Regions from separate parts of the Mesorhizobium sp. M0217 genome, predicted to be linked through region 2. Evidence: predicted binding sites of a transcription regulator. Region 2 holds the regulator's gene; the other holds the start of a gene.

Region 1 (7,867 bases), on a different contig from region 2:
GAACCGCGACGGAAAGGAATAGGCGCCTTCGAAGACGCCGCTGCCAAGCCGCAGACGGCCGCCGCCTTCCTTCAGCGTGCCTTGCCATTCTGCGGAAGCTTCACGGATGGTCATGGTCGTTCTCCTGGTTCGGGGTTGAAAAGCGGGCAATTGGGTCAGGCGCAGTCGATGACAACCTTCCCGAACACGTCGCCCTGCCGGAAGTGGCGGTACGCTTCGGGGGCTTCGGCAAAGGGGAAGACCCTGTCGATAACGGGCTTGAGGCGATGCTGCGACACGGCGCGCAGCATGGCCTCGAGATTGCTGCGGCTGCCGACGAACAGGCGGCTGATGGTGGCGAGGCTGCGCTGATAAAGCGCTGCCGGCATCTCGATCGATCTGCCACTGGCGTCCTGCAGCGTCAGCAGCACGATGTGTCCATAAAGCGTGCTGGCAATCAGCGACTGCGCGAAGGTGGCCGGGCCGCCGGTTTCGACGACGAGGTCGATGCCGCCTGTCTGCTCGCGCGCCCAGCCGCCCCATTCCGGTATGTCGGTGCTGGAGACAACGAGGTCGGCGCCCAGCGCCCGCAGCCTGTCGGCCTTCTCCGCGCGCGATGTGATGGCGACAACCCGGCAGCCGAGCAACTTGGCGAACTGCAGAGCAAACAGCGAAACGCCACCCGAACCGATGGTGAGAACCCATTGACCAGGCTTCGGAATCCGGGTCCCGGTCACCGCGTTCCAGGCCGTCACGCCGGCGCAGGTTAGCGTCGCCGCTTCGTGCCAGCTCAGATGATCGGGCAGTCGCGCCGCCCATTGTTCGTCGAGCACGGCAAACTCAGTCAGCATGCCGTCCAGCGTACAGCCGAGCTGGTCGATCAGACCGGCATTGATGCGGCCATCGATCCAGCGGGCGAAGTAGCTGCCGGTGACGCGGTCGCCGACGGCAAAACGGGTGACGGCATCGCCGATTGCGACGACGTCACCGGCGCCGTCGCTCAGCGGCACGATGCCTTGCCGCGCCGGCAACGGATAGGTGCCGCCAAGGATCATCGTGTCGCGCCGATTGAGCGAGGCGGCGCGGACTCGCACCACGATCTCATGCGGTTTCGGTTCCGTCCGCGCCTCGTCGCGCATCGCCAGGGATTCGGTTCCACCAAACCCTTCGAGCCGGTAGCTGCGCATGTCACTCTCCTTAATAGTATATAGACTGATCCACATATTATATAGACCGATTGTCATATTCTTGGCGAGGCCTATAATGCGTCACTGCTGACAGAGGTTGACATGGCCAACGACACCCGCACCCGCATACTCGAGACCACAGGCCTGTTGCTCAGGCAGCGCGGCTATCACGGCACCTCGCTCAACGACATTCTGGGCGCCAGCGGGGCGCCGCGCGGCTCGCTCTATTTTCATTTCCCGGGCGGCAAGGACCAACTGGTCATCGAGGTGACGCGCAACAGCGTTGCCGACGTCACGAAAAGGCTGGGCGAAGCACTGGCAGCCGAAAGCGATCCTGCAGTGGCCGTCCATCACATCTACCAGTCGGTCGGGCGCATGCTGGAGGACAATGATTTTTCGCTGGGTTGCCCCATCGCGCCGGTGGTGCTGGATTCACCCACCGATGTGCCGGAACTGGCGGAACTCTGCCGATCGGCTTTCGAGCAATGGATCGGCTTGCTGCGACAGGCCTTCGTCAGGGCAGGGGTGCCCGAACGCCGCGCGCACGCTTTGGCGCTGCTGATCGAATCGTCGCTGGAAGGGCTTATGGTGATTGCGCGGGCCACCCGCGACCGTGCACCGGTGCTGGTGGTGGCCGACGAGGTGGCGGCACTTGTCGAGCAGGCGGTGCTTGCAGGCAAAGTTGCGCGGCAGGCGGACAGCGCCGCCTAACCATCCGCTTTCCAAAACAAAAAAGGGCGCCTCTCGGCGCCCTTTCCGTATGCATAAGCCAGATAGCTTGGATTAGAAATCCATGCCGCCCATGCCGCCCATGCCGCCGCCGCCCATGCCGCCAGGCATGCCGCCGCCAGCCGACTCCTTCTTGGGAGCCTCCGCGATCATGGCTTCGGTGGTGACGAGCAGGCCGGCGACCGAAGCCGCGTCCTGGAGAGCGGTGCGAACGACCTTGACCGGGTCGACGATGCCCATGGCGATCATGTCGCCATACTCTCCGGTCTGGGCGTTGTAGCCGTAGGTCGCGCCCTTGTTGTCGAGGATCTTGCCGGCGACGATCGAAGCTTCAGCACCTGCGTTCGAAGCGATCTGACGGGCCGGAGCCTGCAGTGCACGACGAACGATGTTGATGCCGGCAGCCTGGTCGGCATTGACGCCGGTGACCTTGATGTTGGCCGAAGCGCGCAGGAGAGCGACGCCGCCGCCTGCAACGATGCCTTCTTCCACGGCCGCACGGGTCGCGTTGAGGGCGTCATCGACGCGGTCCTTCTTTTCCTTGACTTCGACTTCCGTCGCGCCGCCGACACGGATCACCGCAACGCCGCCGGCGAGCTTCGCCAGACGTTCCTGCAGCTTCTCCTTGTCGTAGTCCGACGTGGTCTCTTCGATCTGCTGCTTGATCTGGGCAACGCGGCCCTGGATCTCGGCCTTCTTGCCGGCGCCGTCGACGATGGTGGTGTTCTCCTTGGAGATCGACACCTTCTTGGCGCGGCCGAGCATGTTGAGGCCGACATTCTCGAGCTTGATGCCGAGGTCTTCCGAGATGACCTGGCCACCGGTGAGGATGGCGATGTCTTCCAACATGGCCTTGCGGCGATCACCGAAGCCCGGCGCCTTGACGGCGGCGATCTTCAGGCCGCCGCGCAGCTTGTTGACGACCAGCGTGGCCAGAGCCTCGCCTTCGACGTCTTCCGAGATGATAAGAAGCGGCTTGGAGGTCTGCACGACGGCTTCGAGAACCGGCAGCATGGCCTGGAGGTTGGACAGCTTCTTCTCGTGCAGGAGGATGTAGACGTCCTCGAGCTCGGCAACCATCTTGTCGGCGTTGGTGACGAAGTAGGGCGAGAGATAGCCGCGGTCGAACTGCATGCCTTCGACGACTTCCAGCTCGGTCTCGGCGGTCTTGGCTTCTTCAACCGTGATGACGCCTTCATTGCCGACCTTCTGCATCGCTTCGGCGATCATGGCGCCGACCGACTCGTCGCCATTGGCCGAGATCGTGCCGACCTGGGCAACTTCCTCGGAGGTCTTGATCTTCTTGGCAGCTTTGCCGAGAGCCGCGACGACTTCGGTGACGGCCAGATCGATGCCGCGCTTCAGATCCATCGGGTTCATGCCGGCGGCAACGGCCTTGTGGCCTTCCTGGACGATCGACTGCGCCAGAACGGTCGCGGTCGTGGTGCCGTCGCCGGCAATGTCGTTGGTCTTCGAAGCAACTTCGCGGACCATCTGCGCGCCCATGTTTTCGAACTTGTCTTCAAGCTCGATTTCCTTGGCGACGGTGACGCCGTCCTTGGTGATGCGCGGTGCGCCGAACGACTTGTCGATGACGACATTGCGGCCCTTGGGGCCGAGCGTGACCTTCACTGCGTCGGCGAGGATGTTGACGCCGCGCAGCATGCGCTCGCGGGCGTCGCGGGAGAATTTTACGTCTTTAGCAGCCATTTTTTAGCTCCTGGCAGGGGGCTTGCGATCAAGCCCGAAATTAGTTGACGGTGAGGCCGATGATCAGCCGATGATGCCCATAATGTCGGATTCCTTCATGATCAGAAGGTCTTCGCCATTGAGCTTGACTTCGGTGCCCGACCACTTGCCGAACAGGATGCGGTCGCCGGCCTTGACGTCCAGCGGGACCAGCTTGCCGGCTTCGTCGCGAGCGCCGGAGCCGACGGCGATGATCTCGCCTTCCTGCGGCTTTTCCTTTGCCGTATCCGGGATGATGATCCCGCCGGCGGTCTTGGATTCGGATTCGACCCGGCGTACGACCACGCGGTCATGAAGCGGGCGGAACTTCGACTTTGCCATTTTTTCTTCCTCGAATGAGAACGGTGAGAGCTGTTCCTCGATCCGGCGGTGCCGGATGTGCGTTAGCACTCACCTGGGGAGAGTGCTAACGTCGCGCTGAAATAAGCGCGTGGCTTTCGAGAGTCAAGGCGAACGGTGAGCACAATTGTGCCAATTGGAGCCGTGCCGCGATCCGACGGCAGACCCTACCGGCGCCGCGGCGATTTAAGCACCAGAAGCGGACAGCGTTCAGCCAGCCCATAGGTCCCTGTCGGCGCGAGGCGGACACTGTCAAAAAACCGGCTCGCCTCTTCGACCAGCGTCGCCGCCGGGGCGAAACTGTAGACAGTCTGCGAATTCGCATAGACATCGATGGTGCCGATGACCGGCATCTCCCATCCGGTCGTCGCGGCAAGGGCCTCCCGGTCGGCAAACAGCGCATCGAAGGCGTCGAGGATCGCCCGCACCGGAATGGCGCGGTCGGGATCGCCGCCGGCACAAGCCATGGCAATGCGCCATTTGAGTTCGTGGAAGGTCGCGACACCACCGGACAGCGTCAGCGCCCGGACCTCCTGCAGATCGTCCGGCACCTGAGGGCTTGCATAGGCGCGCAATGCAGCCCGCCCATCGGACTTCAGCACACGCGCGATCTCGGCAAGCAGCGCCTGCCGTGCAACCGAGGAGTCCAGCGCCGACAGACAGCCGTCGCCGATCACCGCCCCGGCGCTTTCGTCGCCCAGCGGCAACTCCAGCCAGTTGCCGATCACCGCCTTGCGTGAGGCGGTATCGCCCGGCCAGATGCCCGATATCATGGCAGTGGACTCGTCGATCGCGAGCATGGTCCTTCCGAGGCCGGCAAGCTCCGGCGTGACCCCGAGCAGCACCACATCGACCGATTGCAGGCTAAGTTCGCGCTCATAGGCGGCGACAGCTTCCGGGGGCGGACACAGCGGCGACCCGAGAAGCCGCCAGTGACGGCGAATTGCGTCCCAATGCTCAGTCATGCGGAACGGTTTGGGGAAAGGCTGGACATATTTCCTTCCAGGCTGTTGGTTGCCTTGCGAGTTACCTCATGCATGGAAAGGCCATGGCCCGCATTGCCGTCATAACGCATGAATTTGACCGCTTCCAGAGCCGGCGGGGCCTCCTGCTGCGCCAGGACAGCCCCTACATGCTGTTCGACGTCCTGGCGGAGCTGAAACGGCGCGGTCACTCCGTGCAGATCATGCGTGGACCCTCGGCAAGTCATAACGCCGATATTGCCGTCCTGCATGTCGACGCGACAGTGACGCCATCGGACTATGTCGACTACGCGCGCGGATTTCCGATTTGTCTCAATCTTGGTGCGACCGACATTTCCAAGCGCCGCATCAGCGGTGCGATCCTCGAGGAGGGTGCCAACTGGAGCGGCCAGGTCATCGTCAAGAGCAACCTCAATCATTGGGGGACGCCCGAGGAGCAGCTCAACCGAAAATCCGTTCGCGCCGGCAAGGCAGTGCCTTTCCCGGGCGCGCAGACCTTCGACCGTTATCAGGTGCATGCCTCGCTGGCCGATGTGGCGCCGGAGATTTTCAGGCGTGCCGACCTGATCGTGGAAAAATTCATTCCCGAAATCGAGCCCGACGGGTTTGCGGCGCGGTTCTGGATATTCTGCGGCGATCGGGAGCGCTGCACCCGCTATGTCTCGCCACAGCGCCTGGTCAAGGGCGACGACACCATCCGCCGGGAGCCGGTTGCGGTTCCCGACGAATTGCGCGCCCTGCGTCGGAAGCTGGGCTTCGACTATGGCAAATTCGACTTTGTCGTGCATGAGGGCAGGGCCGTGCTGCTCGATGCCAACAAGACCCCGGGTCGCGCCAGAAACCTGTCGAAGATCGTCGCCGCCGGCGCCGCCAACCTGGCCGACGGCTTCGAAAACCTCATCCACCAGACCGGACGGGGTCGAATCGGGCGCTAGAGAAACAGTCCCAACTGCGTATGGATGATCGACCGGTAGTCCTCGATGGTGTGGCGGCTTTCCTCCTGGTCCTGGGTCAGCGCCATGCGCACGACGCCGCCGGCCAGCTGGAAGATCAGGAAAACCATACGGCCGAACTCATTGCGTCGCTCTGGCGCGAGAAAGGGGCCGACATGGTCGCAGAACATCGTCGCCTGGTGCCGGGTTTCGGCGATGTCGAGATTCTTCAGCGCCTTGTCAGCCTGGATGGCGTTTTGCAGGTCCTGAATGGCGGGGTCGCCGGCGACGCGCTCATAGTAGTCGTCGAGCAGCCGGTCGGCCGCAGCGATAACGTCGCTCAGCCCGCCGACGTCGGCAACGATCGCGGCAAGCCGGGCGCGGCTCACTTCGGAGAATCGCTCGTAGAGCATCGCCAGGATCGCCGACTTGTTGGGGAAGTAATGATAGACGGTGGCGATCGGCCCGCCGGCCTGTGCGCCGACTTCCTTCATGGTGACGGCGTCGATGCCTTTCTCGCCGATCAGCCGCATGGTCGTCGACAGGATGGCGTCGATGCGCTCGCGGCTGCGCTCCTGTTTGGGCCTGCGCCTCGGTTCGGTCGTCATCTGCACTGCTTCGTTCATGCCGCCATCCTCTCGATCGCCCAGACCATTCGATCGCCATGACCATCCCCAGCCTTGTTGGTGCCAAGTCCCGCTACTGATTGACAAACGAATATGATCGAGTATCAGTTTCTAAATGCTGACAGACTGTCAGTTTTTTTGCCGCCAGGCAAGGACGTTGGGAGGCGACCGTGACTTCTGCTGGTAACGCCGATGCCGGGAACGGCGACTGGCTGGTCGGCAACCCCACTGGGGCGCAACTCGCCTCGGCATTGTGGATCGGCTCGGTCGGCCTGCTCATTCTCGGGCTGCAGCCGGTGCTGCTCGGCGCACTCTATACCGAGGGGCATGTCAGCGGCGACGAACTCGCGCTGGTCGCCACGGCCGAGATGATTGCCATCGGCATCGGTTCGGCTGTGGTGGCCATGATGCTTTCCGCCCACAATATGCGCTGGAAAAGTGCCGTCCTTCTGGTCCTGCTGGCGCTGGCGAACTGGGCGACCTCCTATGCGCTGACCTCCACCTCGCTGATTGCCGCCCGCGCGGTGGCCGGCCTCGCCGAGGGCGGGCTGGTGGCGGTCGCCACGGAACTGATCGCCCGTTCGCGCCGGGCCGAGCGCATCGGCGGCTTCTTCGTCACCCTTCAGACCCTGGCGCAATGCGCCCTTGCCCTGCTGGTGGCGCTTTACGTCATCCCGGCCGCCGGATCGGCAGGCGGCTTCATCGTCCTTGCCGTCGTCTGCATCGCTTCGGTGGCGGTCGCCTTCATCGTCCCCGATAGCTATGCCGACCTGCCCAAGGAGGAACAGTTCAGCAATGTGCTGACCGTTCCTTCGCTTGCCGCTTTGCTGAGCGTCTTCTGCTACTTCATGTTCTTCGGCTCGGTCTGGGCGTTTCTCGAGCCACTTGGCGCACAATACGGCATCGATGGCCGCACCGTCGGCCTGATCGTCTCGGCCAACCTCGCATTGCAGGTGCTGGGCGCAATGACGGCTACCGTCTTCGAGGCGCGCATCGATTACCGCTTCGCGATCGTGGCGATCGGCGTGGTCGCCGTCGCCAGTTCCGTGGTGCTCGCCGGCAGCCCCGGCCTGACGGTTTTCTGGGTCGCGGCCTTGATCATGGGCTTCATCCTTCTGTTCATCGTGCCCTATCAGATCCGGCTGGCGATCACCGCCGACGAGACGCGCACGGCCGTGCTTCTGGTGCCGGCGGCCCAGCTTTTCGGTCTGGCGATCGGCCCGGTCGCGGCATCGCTGCTGATCGACGGCAAGGATTTTCGCCCGGTGCCGGAATTTGCCGCCGCCAGTGCGGCGGCCAGCGTCGTGCTGCTCGGCCTGTTCGTCCTGATCGCGCGGCGCCGC
Region 2 (7,867 bases):
GGAATATGTCCCGTGCCAGGCCAATTGCATGCAGCGCCTCGTCGACATTGTGCAGCCGGCCGAGGAAGCGCAGATCCTTGTCGTTCAGCGCCTGCACGCCGAGCGACACACGGTTGACGCCGGCGGCGCGGTAGCCGCGAAATCGCTCGGCCTCGACCGAGGACGGATTGGCTTCCAGCGTCACCTCGATGCCGTCGGGCACCGTCCAGTTCTTCGCCACGGCGTCCAGCACCGCCGCCACCGTCTGCGGCTGCATCAGCGACGGTGTGCCGCCGCCGAGAAAGATACTGGTCACTTCGCGCGGCCCGGTCCGCTCGCTCATGGTCTTCAGCTCGTTCTCGAAGGCGCGGGCAAAGCGCTCCTGGTCGACCGGCTGGTGACGGACATGGCTGTTGAAGTCGCAATACGGGCATTTGGCCGCGCAGAACGGCCAATGGATGTAGACCCCGAAGCCCGGGCTGCGGTCCAGCGACATTAAGCTGAGCCTAACCTGGCGCGGGCGAATTTCTGGAAGGCGCGGGCGCGGTGCGACAGCGCCGTCGGCTGACCGGGCTTCCAGCCGTGTTTTTCCTCAGCGCTCATCTCGCCGAACGTCTTGTCGAAACCGTCGGGCAAAAACACCGGGTCGTAGCCGAAGCCCAGTTCGCCGCGCGGCGGCCACACCAGCGTTCCCTCAGCTTCGCCGCGATAATATTCAGCCTCGCCATTGGGGAAGGCCAGGCAGATGACGGCGACGAACCGCCCCTTGCGCTGCGCTGGCTTGGCGGCGCCGACCTCCTGCAAGGCCACTTCGGTGCGCTGCATGGCCATCCCGAAGTCGCGGCTGCCATCGGGAGCTTCGGCCCAATTGGCGGTGTAGACGCCGGGGGCGCCGTCGAGCGCGTCGACGCACAGGCCCGAATCGTCCGACAGCGCCGGCAGGCCGGTCGCCTTAGCCGCGGCGAAGGCCTTGATGTAGGCGTTTTCCTCGAAGGTGGTGCCGGTCTCCTCCGGTTCCGGCAGGCCGTAGTCCTTGGCCGACTTCGCCTCGAAGCCGAACGGACCCATCAAATCGGCGAATTCGCGCAGCTTGCCTTCATTGTGGCTGGCAACGACGATCTTCTTTCCATCGAGAGAATGCATCAAAGGCCCCAGATCCTTGGCTCGGCGAATTCGATCGAATTGCCCGAGGGGTCGCGTATGTAGATCGAACGCCCGCCCTGCGGCCATTCGAATTCGCTTTCGATGGCGATGTTTTTCGCCTCAAGTTGCGCCTTCCTCTGTGCGAGTTCATCCGCACTTGCGGCAAAGCAGAGATGGCCCTCGCCGACCGTGCCATGCGGCGGCACTTTCAGCCGCGCATCCGGTGCCGGCGGGATTTTGGTGGCTTCGGCGTTGAAGATGAGCAGTACGCCCGGGCCGCAGCGGAAGAAGAGATGGCGGCCGTCGACCTTGCCGAGGAGAGGGAGGCCGAGGACGTTGGAGTAGAAGGCTTCGGCAGCGGCGAGATCCGTGACGTAAAGCGCTGACTCAAGAATAGCGGAGGGTTGCATCAGGCGCCCCCCTCTGCCCTGCCGGGCATCTCCCCCGCAAGGGGGGAGATTGGCAGTTCCGCTGGCGGCGTCTCAACGTTGATGGTTGGCGAAAACGGTAGCGACCTCTGATCTCCCCCCTTGCGGGGGAGATGGCCGGCAGGCCAGAGGGGGGTGTGAAGGATCGCCGACGTCATCACGTTAAATTCAATCAGGCCACAGCCATCTGCTGCAAGCTCACCAGCCGCTGAATGCCCTTCTTTGCCAGGCCCATCAGCTCCGCGAACTGCCCTTCCGAGAACGGCTCGCCCTCGGCGGTGCCCTGGATCTCGACGATGCCGCCCTTGCCGGTCATGACGAAATTGGCGTCGGTGCCGGCAGATGAATCCTCGATGTAGTCGAGGTCGATGACCGGCTGGCCGTCATGGATGCCGCAGGAAATTGCCGCGACATGGTCTTTCAGCACCTTGGCAACGCTGGCCATCTGCCGCGCTTCCATCCAGCGCAGGCAATCGTAAAGCGCCACCCAGCCGCCGGTGATCGAGGCCGTGCGGGTGCCGCCATCGGCCTGGATGACGTCGCAGTCGACGGTGATCTGCTGTTCGCCCAGCGCCTGCAGGTCGACAACGGCGCGCAAGGAGCGGCCGATCAGCCGCTGGATTTCCAGCGTGCGGCCGCCTTGCTTGCCGGCCGAGGCTTCACGGCGCATGCGCTCGCCGGTCGAACGCGGCAGCATGCCGTATTCCGCCGTCACCCAGCCCTTGCCGGAATTGCGCATCCAGCCTGGCACCTTTTCCTCCAGGCTCGCCGTGCACAACACATGCGTGTCGCCGAATTTCACCAGGCACGAGCCTTCGGCGTGTTTGGAGACGCCGCGCTCGAAGGAGATGGCGCGCATTTCGTCGGCTTGGCGTTTGGAAGGGCGCATCGAGGCCTCTTTCTGTTCTTTTATGGTTGCGTCGGCGGCTTGTAGACGCATGCAGCCCATGGCGCAAAGGAAAAGGCCCCCAGATAGACGCCGGGTTGCGCGGGGGCGATGGAAGTCTATATCCTTGAGCCGGAGGTTTTTGGCTCGAATGACCAAGGCAGTCACCGAACCCAGTTTGCTGGCGCCCGCGCTGCAGTCGCTCGACATGCGTTCGCGCGACATCTTTCGGCGCATTGTCGAGTCCTATCTGAAGGACGGTGAGCCTGTGGGATCGCGCAGCCTGTCGCGCATCCTGCCGTCGTCGCTGTCGCCGGCCACCATCCGCAACGTGATGAGCGACCTCGAGCATCTCGGCCTGATCTATGCCCCGCACATCTCGGCCGGGCGCCTGCCGACGCAGACCGGCCTGCGCTTCTTCGTCGATGCCTTCATGGAGCTTGGCGATCTCTCCGACGAGGAACGCCGCGTCATCGAGGCGCAGGTGCGCGCCTCCGGCTCGGGCGCGACGCTGGAACACATGCTGACCGAGGCCAGCCAGATGCTGTCGGGCATGTCGCGCGGCGCCGGCCTGGTGCTCGCCACCAAGAACGAAGTGGCGCTGAAGCACATCGAGTTCATCCAGCTCGAGCCGACCAAGGCGCTGGCGGTGATGGTGTCGCAGAATGGCGATGTCGAGAACCGCGTCGTCGACCTGCCGGCCGGCATCACCGTCTCGCAGCTGCACGAGGCCTCCAACTTCCTCAACGCCCATATCAGGGGCCGCACGCTCGCCGAGGCGCGCATCGAGATCGCCCGTATCAAGGATGAGACCCGGGCAGCGCTGGACACGCTGTCGCAGGACCTGGTCGAGAAAGGCCTGGCGGTGTGGGCCGGCGCCGATAGCGGCCTGCCGGCGCGCCTTATCGTGCGCGGCCGCGCCAATTTGCTCGAAAACGTCACCGCCCAGGCCGATATCGAATTGCTGCGCCACCTGTTCGAGGATCTGGAGACGCAGGACGGGCTGATCCAGCTGCTCGACCTCGCCGAGGACGGCCCCGGCGTGCGGATCTTCATCGGCTCGGAAAACAAGCTGTTCTCGCTCTCCGGCTCGTCGCTGGTCGTGGCGCCTTACCGCGACAAGGACGCCCGCGTCGTCGGCGCGCTCGGCGTCATCGGCCCGACCAGGCTGAATTATGCCCGCATCGTGCCTATGGTCGACTACACGGCGCAATTGATTACCCGGATGTTAAGATAATTCCGAAGCCGGGATCACCGTAAAGGAGGGCGCAGAATGGCGCTTGAATCGTTCAAGGCCCAGATCAGCATGCTGCTCGAAGAAATGGTCAACCAGCCGGAGGACGAGCACGAAATCCAGGAGCAGCTGCGCGAAAAACTGCGCGAAATGCGCGCCATGGGCTTGCCGCTGCCGGAAGATCTCGTCGCATTGGAAAAGCGTCTCGACGACGATCTGGACGTCGAAGAGGAAAGTTGAGCGGTTCTCTCGTCGAATCTGCGCGCGCACGCTTCTCTTTTGCGGCGGCCGCACAATATCTCCCTTGTCGTGACGCGCCGACCGGCGCGAGTTCGAGGAGAACAGCATGATCCGGATTGCCGGCTTCGCAGGCCTTGCCCTGCTTCTGGCCACCAGCGCCTTCGCCCAGCAGGCTGATCAACTGCTGCTGACCGGCAAGGACGCTTTCGGCGACTGGAAGGCCGACAAGCCAGGTGTGCGCCGGCTGATTAGGCCGGATGATCTGAAAAGACCCAACATCACCGAATCCGCCTCCAACAGCGCCGGCCTTGGCGATCGACCCGAGGGCGCGAAGCCCGTCCTGCTGCCTGGGTTTTCGGCCGAACTGGTTGCTTCCGGCATTTCCAATCCGCGGGTCGTGCGCGTGGCGCCGAACGGCGACCTGTTCGTCGCCGACAGTGACGCCAACCAGATCCGCGTCTATCGGCTGGCCAAGGGTAGCGCGAAGCCGGCCGAAGAGGGCATTTTTGCCGACAATCTCAACCAGCCCTATGGCATCGCCTTCTACCCGCCTGGCGACAAGCCGCAATGGGTCTACGTCGCGAACAACGACAGCGTGGTCCGCTACGCCTATCGCGACGGCGACCTTAAAGCCTCCGGCGAACCGGAGACGATTGTCTCCGACATCCCTACCGGCGGCCACTGGACCCGCGATATCGCCTTCTCGCCGGACGGGAAGACGCTGTATCTCTCGGTCGGCTCCGGATCGAACGTCGCGGAGGGCATGCAGAAGGCACCGAAGGGCGGCCTTGACGCCTGGGCAAAATCACAGCCACTCGGCGCCACCTGGGGTTCCGAGGATGGCCGTGCCGACGTGCTGGCCTTCGGCCCCGACGGCAAGAATGGCCGCATCCTCGCTACTGGCCTGCGCAATTGTTCGGGCATGACCGTGCAACCGGCCACCGGCGCGCTGTGGTGTGTCGTCAACGAGCGCGACGGTCTCGGCGACGATGTGCCGTTCGAATATGCCACCTCAGTCAAGGACGGCGCCTTCTATGGCTGGCCCTGGTATTATATCGGCGCCAACGAGGACCCGCGTCACGAGGGCGCGCGCCCAGACCTCGCCGGCTCGGTCGCCGTGCCCGACGTGCTGATGCAGGCGCATTCGGCGCCGCTCAACATCGCCTTCTATGACGGCGACAATTTTACGGCCGAGTACAAGGGCGATGCTTTCGTCGCCCTGCACGGCTCCTGGAACCGTGGTATGAGGACCGGCTACAAGGTGGTGCGGCTGAGATTCAGCGACGGCAAGCCGACCAGCGAGTACCAGGATTTCATCACCGGCTTCGTCCTCTCCGACGACGCCGTCTGGGGCCGGCCGGTCGGCGTCGCGGTGGCCAAGGACGGCGCGCTTATCGTAACCGAGGATGGCAACGGCACCATCTGGCGCATCACCCATGTCGATGGCCCATCCTGAGCCGGCGAACAGCGCAATCCGGCCCTAATGCACGTCCCGATGGATCACCTTGGGATAGGTATGGATCACCTCGGCCGATGAGACGCGGTCATCGAAACCGGTATCCCTGAGATTGAAGAGGCCGACCGAGCCGAAGGACTTCTTCGCCCCTTGCGCGAAGCGGCCGTCGCTGAAATCGTGTTCGTAAAGCGTCACCGTGACGTGGCCGGCATTGAGCTTCGGCACGTAAACACTGCTGATGGTGTCGTTGGCGACGCCAAGCTGGTTGACGTTGAAGCGATAGAGGTCCTGCACCATGCGCCGGGCCGCATTGCCATTGATCATCCAGTATTCGCGGCGCGATGCGCGGTTCGGGTCGATGAGTTTGAGCGGCGCCTTGCGGCCAAGCCCGAGCCAGTGCTCGAACACCATCACATTGGCGCCCCACGGATAGGGATAGTTGGACTTGTCGATGATGCGTGGCGGGCCATCCTCGGCAATCTCGGCGGTATCGACATAGTCCAGCCATTGCAGCTGGAACGACGCTTCCACGTTGAGGTCGGTACTGCGCGGATCGGCAGCGATGATGCGCCAGTCGGAGACCGGCGGATATTTGGTGTCGAGGTCGATGTAGAATTCGCCTTTGGCGGTGTCGTCGGGGTCTATCTTTTGCGGTCCGTCACGCTCCATCGCCACCAGTCGCACCTTGAACCGGTTGTTGACTACCAGCGGATAGATCATCGGACGAACGGGGTAGGCGCCAGGGTTCCGGCTGTCGGTAAAATATCCAGTCTGCGGAACGACATCGCTATCGCCCTTGTCGAACAGGCTGAAAGCCTGACGCCCCTCGAACCACAGATACCATTCCAGCTCGTGGACGTGACCGCGTGCTTCGGAATAGTTGTTGGGCATCCACTTCATGAGCTGGATGTGAAGTCTTTTGGCTAACATGGGTGCTCCTGCCGTTCGGAGCCATGCGAGATAGCCGACCGCCTTCGGGGCGTAAGTGAACCATCTCTCGCTTTCAGGCGAGGATGACCGGCTTTCATGTCCTGCTTGGCGCAATCGAATCCGTTTTGCCGTTGCAGGCTTTCATGGCATCAGAGCGGCTCAGGAGGTGCGACCGTCATGACCCTCACCGGCTTCCTTGCCTATAGTGCTGCGCTGGGCATCGCCGCCGCCATTCCCGGCCCCGGCGTCACCGCGCTTGTGGCGCGGGCGCTCGGATCCGGCTTCCGCTCGTCGCTGGCGATGTCGTTCGGCCTGATGCTCGGCGACCTCATTTATCTCACCGCGGTGGTGCTCGGCCTTGCCTTTGTCGCGCAAATCTTCGGCATGGTGTTTCTCGCCATCAAATGGCTGGGCGTCGCCTATCTCGCCTTCCTCGGCTGGCGTTTCTGGACGGCCGGGATCACGCCCGAGACTGTCGAGGCCAGGAAAGGCAAGGGCGGCCTGGTATCGAGCTTCCTTGCCGGCCTCACCGTCACGCTGGGCAACCCGAAGACGATGATCTTCTACCTCGCCATCACGCCAACCATCGTCGACCTGAAGACCATCACGCTCGCCGACTACGGCATCCTGGTCGCGCTCACCGTTATCGTGCTCTTCGTGGTGCTTGTGCCCTATCTGGCGCTGGCCGCCAAGGCGCGCTGGTTCCTGAAATCGCCGCGCGCGCTGAAGGCGCTGAACCGCACCGCCGCCGGCTTCATGGTGGGCGCGGCCGCAGCCATTGCCGCACGTCAGTAGATCGGTTCAGGCAATTCATTCCGCCGATCGGTCCATCCGGAAATGCGGCTTCGGAAGGCAAGCGTTTTCAGCAAGCGGCCCACTCGATATTTTCGGCCGGCAGCCTATCTTGCGCGGACGAAAGCCTTATTCTGTCCGCCGACGCCAATTGCCTGATCTGATTTGGGAGCGAAACCAATGAACAAGCCTTCCGCGCGCGTGCCCGGCCGCGGCCGTGTCTACAACTCGATCACCGAGACGATCGGCGACACGCCGCTGGTGCGGCTCGACAAGTTCGCCAAGGAGAAGGGCGTCGTTGCCAACCTTCTTGCCAAGCTCGAATTCTTCAATCCGATCGCCTCGGTCAAGGACCGCATCGGCGTTTCCATGATCGAGGCGCTGGAAGCGTCGGGCCGGATCAAACCCGGCAAGACGACGCTGATCGAGCCGACCTCGGGGAATACCGGCATCGCGCTCGCCTTCGCCGCCGCCGCCAAGGGCTACAAGCTGATCCTGACCATGCCCGAAACCATGTCGGTGGAGCGCCGCAAGATGCTGGCGCTGCTCGGCGCCGAACTGGTGCTGACGGAAGGGCCGAAAGGCATGAAGGGCGCCATCGCCAAGGCTGACGAACTGGCCGCCACCCTGCCTGACGCCGTCATCCCGCAGCAGTTCGAAAACCCGGCCAACCCGGAGATCCACCGCCGCACCACCGCCGAGGAGATCTGGAACGACACCGATGGCGGGGTCGACATCTTCGTCGCCGGCATCGGTACCGGCGGCACGATCACCGGCGT

The links. The regulator HrcA, encoded in region 2, represses chaperone genes, less so after heat shock. The targets are predictions, from matches to a motif close to GTTAGCACTCNCNNNNNGNGAGTGCTAAC.
Region 1: a site for HrcA is predicted at 4,027-4,055, ahead of groES (co-chaperone GroES). Genes of this name have one in related genera too.

Annotation. Positions count from the first base shown of each region.
Region 1 is NZ_JAMYSN010000033.1:31,183-39,049, reverse strand. Features, by position in the region: gene NKJ18_RS29675 (OsmC family peroxiredoxin) at 1-114, opposite strand, end outside; gene NKJ18_RS29670 (zinc-dependent alcohol dehydrogenase family protein) at 156-1,166, opposite strand; gene NKJ18_RS29665 (TetR/AcrR family transcriptional regulator) at 1,269-1,877, shown strand; gene groL (chaperonin GroEL) at 1,950-3,605, opposite strand; gene groES (co-chaperone GroES) at 3,669-3,965, opposite strand; gene NKJ18_RS29650 (class I SAM-dependent methyltransferase) at 4,151-4,948, opposite strand; gene NKJ18_RS29645 (hypothetical protein) at 5,032-5,901, shown strand; gene NKJ18_RS29640 (TetR/AcrR family transcriptional regulator) at 5,898-6,524, opposite strand; gene NKJ18_RS29635 (MFS transporter) at 6,695-7,867, shown strand, end outside.
Region 2 is NZ_JAMYSN010000007.1:35,649-43,515, forward strand. Features, by position in the region: gene hemW (radical SAM family heme chaperone HemW) at 1-475, opposite strand, end outside; gene rdgB (RdgB/HAM1 family non-canonical purine NTP pyrophosphatase) at 475-1,122, opposite strand; gene NKJ18_RS13870 (VOC family protein) at 1,122-1,532, opposite strand; gene rph (ribonuclease PH) at 1,723-2,439, opposite strand; gene hrcA (heat-inducible transcriptional repressor HrcA) at 2,588-3,673, shown strand; gene NKJ18_RS13885 (hypothetical protein) at 3,710-3,910, shown strand; gene NKJ18_RS13890 (PQQ-dependent sugar dehydrogenase) at 4,017-5,366, shown strand; gene NKJ18_RS13895 (hypothetical protein) at 5,391-6,296, opposite strand; gene NKJ18_RS13900 (LysE family translocator) at 6,474-7,091, shown strand; gene cysK (cysteine synthase A) at 7,269-7,867, shown strand, end outside.